One region of the Paenibacillus ottowii genome, then DNA from elsewhere that is predicted to be linked to it. Evidence: predicted binding sites of a transcription regulator. Region 1 holds the regulator's gene; each other region holds the start of a gene.
The links. The regulator Rex, encoded in region 1, represses fermentation and respiration genes when NADH is low (regulators of the CRP and FNR family bind a similar motif). The targets are predictions, from matches to a motif close to TTGTGAAATATTTCACAA.

Region 2: the regulator Rex is predicted to act here: its motif matches at 1,675-1,692, upstream of arcA (arginine deiminase).
Region 3: the regulator Rex is predicted to act here: its motif matches at 1,961-1,978, upstream of nirB (nitrite reductase large subunit NirB).
Region 4: the regulator Rex is predicted to act here: its motif matches at 1,297-1,314, upstream of ACQQ6X_RS23395 (phosphoketolase family protein).

What each region holds. Positions count from the first base shown of each region.
Region 1 is NZ_CP191577.1:992,847-996,064, forward strand. Features, by position in the region: gene ACQQ6X_RS04600 (amidohydrolase) at 1-837, opposite strand, end outside; gene ACQQ6X_RS04605 (redox-sensing transcriptional repressor Rex) at 824-1,477, opposite strand; gene dinG (ATP-dependent DNA helicase DinG) at 1,505-3,218, opposite strand, start outside.
Region 2 is NZ_CP191577.1:2,202,204-2,205,421, forward strand. Features, by position in the region: gene argF (ornithine carbamoyltransferase) at 1-325, opposite strand, end outside; gene arcA (arginine deiminase) at 350-1,582, opposite strand; gene ACQQ6X_RS10570 (response regulator transcription factor) at 1,945-2,652, shown strand; gene ACQQ6X_RS10575 (sensor histidine kinase) at 2,654-3,218, shown strand, end outside.
Region 3 is NZ_CP191577.1:5,208,139-5,211,356, reverse strand. Features, by position in the region: gene ACQQ6X_RS24160 (GerAB/ArcD/ProY family transporter) at 1-58, opposite strand, end outside; gene ACQQ6X_RS24155 (spore germination protein) at 84-1,769, opposite strand; gene nirB (nitrite reductase large subunit NirB) at 2,087-3,218, shown strand, end outside.
Region 4 is NZ_CP191577.1:5,017,591-5,020,808, forward strand. Features, by position in the region: gene ACQQ6X_RS23385 (glycosyltransferase) at 1-100, opposite strand, end outside; gene ACQQ6X_RS23390 (GntR family transcriptional regulator) at 348-1,139, shown strand; gene ACQQ6X_RS23395 (phosphoketolase family protein) at 1,444-3,218, shown strand, end outside.

The DNA.
Region 1 (3,218 bases):
CTTCAAGTTGCTGCCTGGATTATGGGAGACCGCCACACCTCGTTCTGCTAATAAGGCAATTTCTTCGTCGTTCAAGTGAACGCCGTGGGCAACCAAGGCAGGACGAGAGAAAAAGCCAAGCTTATCTAAATGTGCAACTGGACGCAAACCGTAATCACGAACGTTTTGCTCAACTTCGGCGATCGTCTCGGACATGTGCGTATGCAATGGTAAATCGAGATCATGTGCAGCTTGAACGAATTTCTCGATAAACGCAGGCGGACATGTGTACGGGGCATGCGGCGACATCATGGTTGTGATACGACCGTCTGCTTTACCATGCCAGTTGCGCGCAAAAGTTACGGCCTCAGCCAGCTTGATCCGCTGTTCTTCTTCTGAGCATAGCCCAATTGCTCCACGCATCAGACTTGCACGAATGCCAGACTCTTCAGCTACACGAGCCACCTCATCCATATGGTCGTACATATCCAGGAAAGTCGTGGTTCCACCTTTCAGCATTTCTAACACTGACAAAGATGTTCCCCAGTACACATCTGTAGATGTAAACTTGGCCTCCATAGGCCACATTTTTTCCTGCAGCCACACTTGAAGGGCCAGGTCATCTCCATACCCTCGCAGCAGAGACATCGCCGCATGACCATGAGTATTCACCAGTCCAGGTAAGAACAATAGCCCCTTACCGTCGATTGTTTCCGTCTCTTCCTCACCAGCAGGCAAAGTCTCGCCAATGTAAGTAATGCGGCTATCCTCCACAATCATAAAACCATGGATTACCCCCGCTTCGGCTCCATTTACGGCAAAAGACCCGTTTTTAATTACCCATTTATTCACTGTCATATTGTGCTTCTTCCTTTCCATCCTCCAAATAATACGCGAGGCTAAGCAAATCAGTTGTAAAGTCTGTGGCATGTATCCGAATGTTAGCTGGTGCCTTGAGAATGATAGGGGCAAAGTTCAAAATCGCTCCAATTCCACTCTCAATGAGCCTGTCAGCTACCTGCTGTGCCTCAAAATCAGGCACAGTAATAATCCCGATTCGAATATTTTTTTCCTTCACAGTTGCTTCCAGTTCATCCATCGACTGAACGACTAAGGTATTGATTTTGGTCCCAACCTTATCTGGAAACGAATCAAACACCGCCACAATCTTCATATTGTCTTTTAAATAAGCGTTATAGTTCGAAAGGGCTTGACCCAGATTACCCGCTCCGACCAACACTACATTAATTTGCTGGTCGATTTTCAGGATATGGCGTATTTTCTCAATTAGATAAGAAACATCATAACCGATACCCTTCCGGCCAAAATCGCCAAAATAGGCCAGATCTTTACGGATTTGGGCCGGATTCAAATCCAGCCTCTGCCCCAGCTCTTGAGAAGAGACCGTAGCCACTTCCCGTTTGTGCAGTGCATTCAGATAACGTAAATATACGGGTAATCTCCGTACGACAGCCTCTGAAATTTTATCTGATTTCATACTTGCTCCCCCTAATTGTAACGGACTTTAGGTGTCCGTCCGTTGTGCCTCTGTCTCCGGGGCGGATTGGAGCCATTCCGCAATGCGTGGCACCATTTGCTCAGATGGCATATGCTCCATTTTTGGTCCCGGCAACGAGTACAAAAAGTGCTTTCCGTAATAGGATTCGATCACACGTGTATCGTAGACAATGACGACTCCGTGGTCGCTCGCTGTACGTACCAACCGACCAAATCCCTGTTTGAAACGGATCACTGCCTGTGGTACAGACAGCTTCATGAATGGATTCTTCTTCTGCTGCTGGAGCAACTCGCTTTTTGCCTCCAGTAACGGGTGATTGGGCGGTTGAAACGGCAAGCGAACGATGGCCAGGCAAGTGAGTGCCTTCCCTGGAATATCGACGCCTTCCCAGAAGCTGCTGGTACCCAGCAGTACGGAAGCTTTGGCTTCCTGAAACCGGCGGGTTAGCTTGCTGCGGCTTCCACTGTCCACACCTTGTCCTAACACGGTGATATCACTGGATGCCAGCGCTTCTTTGAGCGGCTCATACACTTGCCGGAGCATCCGATAGGAAGTAAACAGAACAAGCATTCTCCCCCGCGTTGCCTGAGCAGTCGCCCCTAGAGAGCTAACGAGCATCTCTACAAAGTGTGCATCCCCTACACTGCCCTTCACACTCGGAAAATCCCGCGGAATGACCAGCAACACCTGATCCCTGTAATTAAAAGGGGATGGGAGCTGAGAAGTCATTAATCGTCCTTGATCCGCAGCCTCCTGCAAGCCGAGTTGCTCGGTCATGTACTGAAACGACTTATCTACCGATAAAGTAGCAGATGTCAGAATAATACTTCTTTTTTTGTCAAAAAACATTTCTTTCAACTGACGGCTCACATCGACGGGCACCGCATAAAATTGCAATGACTTACTACGGAATTGCCCACTCGCTTCAAGCCAGTATACGGTTGTTTCATCATCGAGTCGTATAAAGAAACGTAAATTTTCCTTAATTCCCGCCAAATCCTTAAACAGACCCGTGATATCTGTAATGAGACTATCTGCCGCATAATCGTCATGTTCTTCCTTGACATCCAGCATCAGCTTGTCGCCCTTGCGCAAAATTTCGCTCATCGTTACATAAAGCTGATTTTCCAATGCTGCCGCCTGATCCCACTTTGCGGGCTTGGCCGATGGTTTGAGACGTGAAGAAAACTGCCCTGTTTCTCCCGGCGTTGCATCAGTACGTTCCGGCAACATGCCAAACAGCTTATCGCTTAACAGGTCCCAAGTTTCCTTAACCTCTAAAACGAGTGGATACAGCTGGTCAATGGTTGAGGCCCACTCTGTTGACTTCTCATGCCCCGATTTTGCCAACTGCTGACGTAGCGAAGGCAATTGTCCATTTTTACTGTCCTTGAACAATCGAGTCAGCGTGTGCACGAGTGTGAAATATTTCATATGCATGCCCAGGTGCTTGCCAGCTACTTCCTCTAAATGATGAGCTTCATCAATGACCAGATGTTCGTAGCTTGGCAGCAGTTGGTGACTAGCTTTGACGTCGGTGAACAACTTGGAGTGATTCGTAATAACTACATCCGCTGTTCCTGCTTCATGACGTGCACGATGATAGTAGCATTTACGGAACCATGGGCAAGAACGACCAAGACAGGACTCGGAATCACTGGCCACCGTTTCCCAAAAATCCCCTCCACGGTTGCTCAGGTTTAGTTCCTCATCATCACCG
Region 2 (3,218 bases), 1.2 Mb from region 1:
CAATTCCGTCAAACATGCGGCCCAACACTTTTGCCGTATCTTCTACGGATTCTTTTTTACCGAGCTGAATATCCCCTTTACCTAAATATTCAGGATGCGCGCCTAAATCTGTACAAGCTACTGTAAATGCACACCGTGTACGAGTAGAAGTTTTTTCAAATAAAAGAGCTATATTTTTTCCTTCCAAATAACGATGGGGAATGCCGTTTTTCTTTTTCGCTTTTAAATCTGCTGCTAAATCGAGAAAATACAACAATTCCTCTTCTGTAAAGTCTATCTCCGCAAGAAAACTTTTTCCTTGTAAGCTTGAAATCGTTTCTCCCATATTTATCCCTACTTTCTCTATGATTTAAATATCTTTCCGAACGATGGGCATACTCATGCAACGTGGTCCCCCGCGGCCACGGGATAATTCCGAGCTCAATATTTCGATTACCTCAATACCATGTTCACGCAATAAAGCATTGGATACATAGTTACGGTCATACGTAACAACTACTCCGGGCGCAATGGCTAATGTATTGGATCCGTCATTCCATTGTTCACGAGCAGAGGCTATTACATCTCCTCCTCCGCAAAGAATAAGAACCAAATCCTTTAAGCCCAAAACCTCTTTTAGAGATTCCATTAAAGAGGTGTGATGGGTAATTTTAAGTGTCTCCTCATCTGGACCTTTCTCTAAAACATAAATATTCATATTTCCTTGCGGTCCCTGGATCGCTGGATGAATTGTAAATTTATCATAATCAACCATCGTAAATACGGTATCTAAATGCATAAATGCCCGGCACTTTGGAATTTCAATGGCTAGTACTCTCTTGAATTTTTTTTGACGGCTAAATAGATTTAGGGCTAAACGTTCAATGGCTTTAGCTGAGGTACGGGCTGATACACCAATAGCAATGGTTTCTTCATTTAAAATGAGCTCATCTCCGCCTTCGATTGGAAACTCATAATTGCGGTCCAGCCAAATCGGTACATGATGACTAGTAAATATCGGATGGTGTTTAATGACATACTCTATAAACAATGATTCACGTCTTCGCGCCGTTTCTCTCATTTTATTAATCGTTAATCCATCCCCAATCACTGCTGCAGGATCGCGGGTAAAATATAAATTTGGCAGTGGAACTAGATGAAATGGAGAATGATCTTGCATAAATTCATGGAGTTGCACTTTCTTACTCGTTTCAATTTCATTCTTTCGGACACCACTCATTATTTTTTGAACTAAATCTTCATTGGAGAAGGAAAGTAAATATTCTTTTAAAATTCGATGTGAAACATTTCCCTCCGCCCTTCCTTCTTCTAGCATTTGGTCAACAAATTCTTCTCTCAGTTTTTCATCCACTAATGCCTCAGCCGCAAGTTGTTCCAAATAAAGAACTTCAATTCCTCGATTGCGTAAGGTTTGGGCAAAATAATCATGTTCTTTTTGAATCATCGGCAAATAGGGAATATCGTCAAATAATAACGGCTGTAAATAATCCGGCGTTAAGTTTTCCAATTCTTGTCCCGGACGTTTTAATAAAACCGTTTGTAATTCCCCAATCTCCGAAGCAACATGCAATGGATGCTCCATTTGTCGTACCTCCTTTTTTTTGATTTTTGATGTTTACAAGTGCATCATACATGGTCCATGCTTCCCGTCTCGTGCAAATGCCAACACTTCTATTGTGAAATATTTCACGATTTTACTTTTAGATTCATAAAAACCTGTATTTTTATAAACCCGCTGATTTGCGAAATCTATTCCATATTATGATTGAATTAAGTCTTTCTTCTGAATGCGATGGTGCAATTGTTAGTGACGCAGCTCCCTGGCAATCCCGGGAGTTTTAATTATTCTGGGATAATGTTATGGAAATCCCCTCCACCGCTCTATATAATTCAGATACAGTTCGCCACACGAGCTAATCTAAAAATTAGGGGTGTTCCACACCTATGCCACAGCATATTTTACTTATTGAAGACGACCTATCTATTGCTGAAATGCTGCTAAAAGCACTCACCAAGGAGGGCTACAATTTAACCACCGCCTATGACGGGGAAGAAGGGCTTATTGCCTTTGAACGTCATACTTACGACCTGATCCTCGTGGATTTGATGATGCCAAAGGTTGACGGTATGGAGGTAATCCGGCAAATTCGTACCCGCAGCGCCGTGCCGATTCTGATTATGTCGGCTAAGGATAGCGATGTGGATAAAGCGCTTGGACTAGGCTTCGGGGCAGATGATTATGTTGCCAAACCTTTTTCGATGCTTGAGATGACGGCACGTATTCAATCCGCAATCCGCCGATCGACTACCTATGCTCGTCTGCAACAGCAGGAGGAACAGCCGCAAGCACAAGTGTTGACCTATGGAAATTTGCGCATTGATTTTGATCATTTTACAGTCACACGTGATGAAAATGAAATTCAGCTAACAGCCAAAGAATCCGATATCCTGAAGCTGTTTGCATCCAATCCGAACCGGGTATTTACGAAAGCTCAACTATACGGATTTATTTGGAAAGACGATTATATGGGGGATGAGAACGTGATTAACGTCCATATTCGTCGTCTGCGTGAGAAAATTGAAGAAGATCCCTCTCACCCTGTCCACATTAAGACACTGTGGGGCATCGGTTACAAATGGGAGAACGGTTGATATGAACATCGAAAACATTTTCGAATGGATTGTCGTCCTTATGATGTCCGTCGTTATCCTATGGCTGTGGCGAGAACGTGTCGCCTATAAGCGCAAAATCAAGAATGTTCGAACCCTACTAGAGCGGATCGTGACCGTAAATCATGCGGAAAAGCTGCTATATGTTACAGGTGACGTGGAACTGCAGCGACTCATGACGGAAATCAACCGGTTACTAGATTTAAATTTGAGGGTATCAGCCGATTACAACCGAAGCCAAATCGCTATGCGAAAAATGATTTCGAACATTTCCCACGATCTCAAGACCCCGCTTACCGTTGTGCTTGGATATGCCGAGATGCTGGATGGCGATCCGGATATACTGCCGGAAGAACGTATAAAGCTGCTATCCAGAATTCATCAAAAGACCAGCGAGGCGATTGAGTTGATTGGAAGCTTTTTTAACTTGGCGAAGCTGGAAGCTAACGATACTGACATTCCACTGACCCGACTGGAGATAGGAGAACTGTGCAGACGCAGCATTTTGGAGTTTTATGATCTGCTGACGGCTCAGGGGTTTACGGTAC
Region 3 (3,218 bases), 1.3 Mb from region 1:
TAGTCAGGAATACAGCCGCCTGTTTAGTTGTGATCTTATCATCAGAGCGTCTAAACACAGTAGCTCCTCCTTCATATTGGGCATCATGATCGTCGTTTGCGTTGCTGTGTTTTCATCATTACAGGTCTTCGCTTCATTAGAGATAGAGGGGCCCGGATGTACACATCCTTCCAATCGCTTAGGCGCATGGGAGAAAAGGGAGTTACATAGGGTACACCAAAGCTGTTCAACTTCGTCAGATGGATACAAATTAGCAGAAAGAACAATATGGTTCCAAACATGCCCAGCATTGCTGCAAAGAACATTCCGGCGAAACGCAAGAGACGCAAGGTAATACCTGCACTGTATGTCGGTATCGAAAACGAAGAAATAGCAGTAACAGCAACTACAATCACCAAGAATGGGCTTACGATGCCCGCATTAACAGCAGCATCACCGATGACCAAGCCTCCCACAATGCCCATCGCAGGTCCAATGGGCTTGGGCAAGCGAATACCGGCTTCCCGTAAAATTTCGATAGAGATTTCCAAAATCAGAACCTCTATGACCGATGGGAAGGGGACGCCTTGACGGGTTCCGATAATGCTAATGATCAGTTTGGTCGGAATCAAACCGGGATGGAACGATATAAAAGAGATGTACAAAGCAGGACCCATAAGCGCTATAAACGCCCCGCTAAACCGCAGCAGACGTAAAAGTGTTCCTGGAATCCACCGCTCATAATAGTCCTCGGGAGATTGAAGCAGCATACTGAAGGTCACCGGGACAATAAGTGCAAAGGGGGTGCCATCCAGTAAGATCGCAATTCTTCCCTCCAATAAAGCATTAATAACACGGTCGGGACGCTCTGTGTTATGAGCCTGCTGGAATGGACTTAAATAATTGTCTTCGATGAGTTGTTCCACATAACCGGATTCCGGTAAAAAATCCATGTCTATTTTTGAAATCCTGCGCTTCACTTCTTCAAGGAGATCCGGATTCACAATATCTTTTATATACGCGATAACCAGGTCCTTTTTGATTCTGCTTCCCACTTGAAATTTCTTCATTTCCAGACTTTTATTTAAGCCCTGGCGTCGAAGCATCGAAGTGTTTTCACTCAATACTTCCGTGAAACCGATTCTGGGTCCCCGGAGCAACGATTCAGAGGTTGGTTCATTGACGGAGCGTATAGCGCCGTTAGGCGAGCCCACCAGCAGTGCTTCTTTCATTCCTTCAATTAATAAGACGGTATGGCCTAAAAGGATGAACTCATATAGTTCCTCCATACTGGTAACTTCACTAATTTGCGTAATTGGCATCAGGCTTTCCTTTATAAAAGAGTTACTCAACCCCTCCGGCTGTTTCTGTTGATCCTGGCCCTGCCCGTCCTCAAACATCAAAACCTCTAAAACCTGCTTGCTCATAAGCTTTTCATCCTGCATACCTTCTATGAAGACTAACACGGACCGAGTATGAAATTTCTTCATCACAAACTCACGAAAATGCACATCACTATTTTGGCCTATAGCTTCACGAATTGCCTGTAAGTCGGAATCATAATTCCCGGTTACTTTAGGGCTTGGTTCATGTTTTTGATCAACATCTTCTTCGTGATGTTTGCCAGAGAGCGGACGACCGGAAGAATGTTTAGTTTTGGCTCCCTTACTGCCGACAAACGAAAAAAGCGAGTGGTTTATATAATAAATTCCTAAAGGAATAATCAACGCGAGACCAGCTTGAAAGAGTGTACTCCAGCTAGGAAAATACGAAATGATTTTGGACCACATGCGGATTACCTCCAAACCATTCAATTCATTGTCTCATTAGATATAAGTTGTTCATAAAGTATTCCTTAAAAAGGTTGTATTTACACATGAATTGAAAAGATTCATTTGATTCACTGTATCATTACCGGCTCTTACCATTATCCCTTGAAGTGAAATGGGGAAATCCCTAATAATTCATAATTACAACTCCATTGTGATCCGAATCACATATAGACCTATCTGCTGTATTAGAATAAGAAGCATAAACAGAATTTCATAGGAACGTAGGAGATGTCGTCGGATAGGGAATATCGTCGAATGAATGGAGGAACCGGTATATGATAAACAGTAAACAAAAGCTTGTGGTTATAGGGAACGGGATGGCTGGTATCAATACGGTCGAACAAATTTTAAAATTAACAGATAAGTACGAAATTACAGTTCTGGGGAGTGAACCGCATCCGAACTATAACAGGATCATGCTCTCTTATGTGCTGGAAGGTAGTAAAACAATAGATGATATCATACTGAACGATTTGCAATGGTATGCGGATCAAGGGATTACTTTATATACAGGAAAAATGGTTAAAAGCATCGACGGTGAGCACAAGAAAATTCACACCGAAGACGGACTGGAAATTGATTATGATGTGGCTTTGGTAGCCACTGGTTCACAATCGTTTATTCTGCCTATTCCGGGCAAAGAGTTACCAGGCGTTATTGGTTTCCGAGATATTGCCGATTGCTCGGCAATGCTTGAGGCGGCGAAAACCTATAAAAAGGCAGCTGTCATTGGCGGAGGTCTGTTAGGGCTGGAGGCAGCTAAAGGCTTGGTCAATCTCGGGATGGATGTTACGGTCGTTCATCTAATGGAAGATTTGATGGAACGTCAGTTGGACCGGGAAGGCTCTGCGATGTTGAAAGCAGAACTGGAACGTCAGGGAATCAAGTTTGCTATGCAAATGCAAACTGCGGAAGTGTACGGTCAAGATCGGGTACAAGGACTGCGCTTCTCGGATGGAAGCGAGCTGGAGGCAGATTTGGTTGTAATGGCCGTCGGAATTAAGCCTAATATCCAGGTAGCTATAGAAAGTGGTATGGAAACGAAGCGCGGGATTGTGGTCGATGATTTCATGAGAACCTCCATGCCGGATGTATACGCTGTAGGGGAATGTGTTGAGCACCGTGGAATTTGCTACGGTCTGGTAGCTCCGCTGTTTGAACAGGGAAGTGTGATTGCCAAGCATTTGGCAGGCGTGGATACGGAAGGCTATGCAGGATCGGTAGTTTCCACCAAGCTTAAAATTTCAGGGGTAGATGTTTTCTCAGCTGGCGAATTCATAACTCAGCCTGAGCATACGGCGATTGTAGCGAAGGATGAGTGGAAGCGAACATACAAAAAGATACTGCTTCGTGATAATAAAATTGTTGGTACTGTACTGTTCGGCGATGTGAGTGAATCTGCTAGTC
Region 4 (3,218 bases), 1.5 Mb from region 1:
GTTGCTTCGGATAAGTCTGTGTTTCAAATGAAGTGAGTGTGAGCAGCAATTGCTGAGCTCGATTATAGGTTGGAATGATGACGCTATAGCGGATAGCCAATGTGATCTCCCCCCCACCATTTTTATTAGAACACGTTTGAACAAGATAAATAATAACAATGTATTCAAGGATTTTAGCCTGGTCTAGTCAAACACCCTTGAAGGTGTGAAACAGGCTTGGTCTTATGCGCATGTTAAGGTGAGACTTCTGTATTTTTGGCTATTTTGTAGATATGTTCAGTGGTGTGATGTATATGTCATGGAAGTATTATGCATAAGGATGTAAAGTAAAAGGGACGCAAACAAACATGAGATCAAATGGGCATGTTTATGGTAAAATATATGGAGTTATAGAAGACCTGAAAGAGGAGTACTTTATGACACAATTTGTCTATAAGCAAATTATTGACGATCTTAAAATGAAAATTTTCGCTGGAAAGTTTGCCGATATGAGATTGCCAGATGAACGTAGTCTTAGTGAGACTTACCAGGTTAGTCGTAGTTCCATAAAGCGTGCTCTGACTAAAATGGAGAGTGTCGGAATTATTTTCAAAAAGCAGGGTTCCGGGACATTTATTAATCCATTATACATAAGAAATGAATCTATCTTTAACTACGAAGGCTCTAATCTAGGAGTTACTGATAATTTTCAAATGCATGGCAAAAAGCCCAAAATCAAAGTATTGAGCTTTGAGGTCGTTCCACCGACAGAAGAGCTACAGCGCGATTTGTTCTTGGATACTCATGATTTTGTTTATAAAATCGTTCGCTTACGTCTGTTTGATGACGATCCCTTTATGATCGAAACGGGCTACATTCCCATTAAAATTGTCCAAGATTTAAATCAGACGATTATTGAGGGTTCTATTTTTAATTATTTAGAGGACTCGCGAAACTTGGCCGTCACCAAATCCTTTTTATCTATTTTTGCAGAGCCGTCTCAAGAGGATGACCAAGAGCTACTACAATTGAAAGAAAACGAGCCCGTGGGCATTATGGAGGGTGTTTTCTTTTTGGATAACGGCACGCCATTTGAATTTTCACATATGCGATTTCATTACAAATATTTAAAATTTAATACCTTTGTATCGGTACACTAACGAAAAGACTGGAGAATTCTCCGGTCTTTTTTATATGCTTTTGAAAAAGAATTAGAGTCTGCGAATCCTTCATTTAACACAAATTTTATTGGTTTAAACTTCTATATATTTTAATGTAAGAGCTATTTTACTGTCTTTTTAATTTATATTTCATAGTATGTTCAAAATTTCACAAAATTGGACCGTATCACTTGTGAAAAAGGTTGAATTTAATCGGCGTAGCGTTATGATGTACATGTAGATGAAATTTCCGGAAATAAATTACAAACAAGATTACAAAACAAATTACTAGGGAGTGGACATCATGGCCTTATCACCCGTGTTAGCAGAATACTCATCTCCAACATATTTGAAAAAACTGGATGCCTACTGGCGTGCAACCAACTATATTTCAGTAGGTCAGCTTTATTTAAAAGACAATCCTTTGTTGAGAGAACCTTTGAAAGATTCGGATGTAAAGGTGAAGCCTATTGGACACTGGGGCACGATTCCAGGCCAAAACTTTATTTATGCTCACCTTAATCGTGTTATTAATAAATATGATTTGAACATGCTTTACATTGAAGGCCCTGGTCACGGCGGCCAGGTGATGGTCTCCAATTCATATCTTGATGGAAGCTACACTGAAATCTATCCGCAAATCACGCAGGATATCGCAGGCATGAAGAAACTGTTCAAACAATTTTCGTTCCCTGGTGGTATTGCTTCACATGCTGCTCCTGAAACACCTGGATCTATCCATGAAGGTGGAGAGCTGGGCTATTCTCTTTCTCATGGTGTGGGTGCTATTTTGGATCATCCGAGTTTGATTTCGGCTGTTGTTATTGGGGATGGTGAAGCTGAAACGGGTCCATTAGCGGCTTCGTGGTTCTCTAACAGATTTATCAACCCAATCACGGATGGCGCAGTGCTGCCGATCTTGCATTTAAATGGCTTCAAAATTAGTAACCCAACGATCATGTCTCGCCAATCAAAGGAAGAGTTAACCTCGTTCTTTAAAGGTTTGGGTTGGGAACCGTTTTTTGTTGAAGGTGAAGATCCTAACCACATGCATCCAGAAATGGCGAAAGTATTAGATACTGCCATCGAGAAGATTGAAGCTATTCAGAAGAATGCGCGTGAAAATAATGATCTTACTCGTCCGGCGTGGCCAGTGATTATCTTCCGTTCACCTAAAGGCTGGACAGGTCCAAAGGAATGGGACGGCGTACCGAATACAAATTCGTTCCGTGCCCATCAGGTTCCAATTCCAGTTGATCAAAAAAATATGCAGCACGCACCTGCTTTATTAGAATGGTTGAATAGCTATAGACCAGAGGAATTATTCGATGAAAACGGCCGTTTAAAAGCTGAGATTGCCGAAATTCTGCCTACAGGCAATAAACGAATGGGAATGAACCCTGTTGCGAATGCGGGTAACCTCATTAAAGACTTGAAATTGCCAGATTTCCGTAACTATGCGCTGGATAACTCCACGCCTGGTAAAGTGATTGCGCAAGATATGTCGGTTTTGGGTAAATACGTTAAAGATGTGGTTGTTTTAAATGAAGAGAATCGCAATTTCAGAATCTTTGGACCTGATGAAACGATGTCTAACCGCTTGGCTCCTGTTTTTGAAGTAACCAAACGCCAATGGATGGATCAAATTATTGAGCCTAATGATGAATTCTTGTCATCTTATGGTCGTGTCATTGATTCCCAATTATCCGAGCATCAAGCGGAAGGATTGCTGGAAGGTTATGTGTTAACAGGTCGTCATGGTTTCTTTGCAAGTTACGAAGCCTTCCTGCGTGTGGTTGACTCGATGATCACTCAACACTTCAAATGGCTGCGTAAAGCAACGGACCAAGGATGGCGTGCAGATATCCCGTCACTGAATGTTGTAGCAACTTCAACGGTCTTCCAACAGGATCATAATGGGTATACACACCAAGATCCAGGTTTGTTGGGCCATCTGGCCGATAAGAAACCAGAATTTATCCGTGAGTATCTGCCCGCAGACGCCAACTCTCTGCTAGCTGTTTTTGACACTATTTTAAATGACCGTCAAAAGATCAATTTGGTTGTTTCGTCCAAACA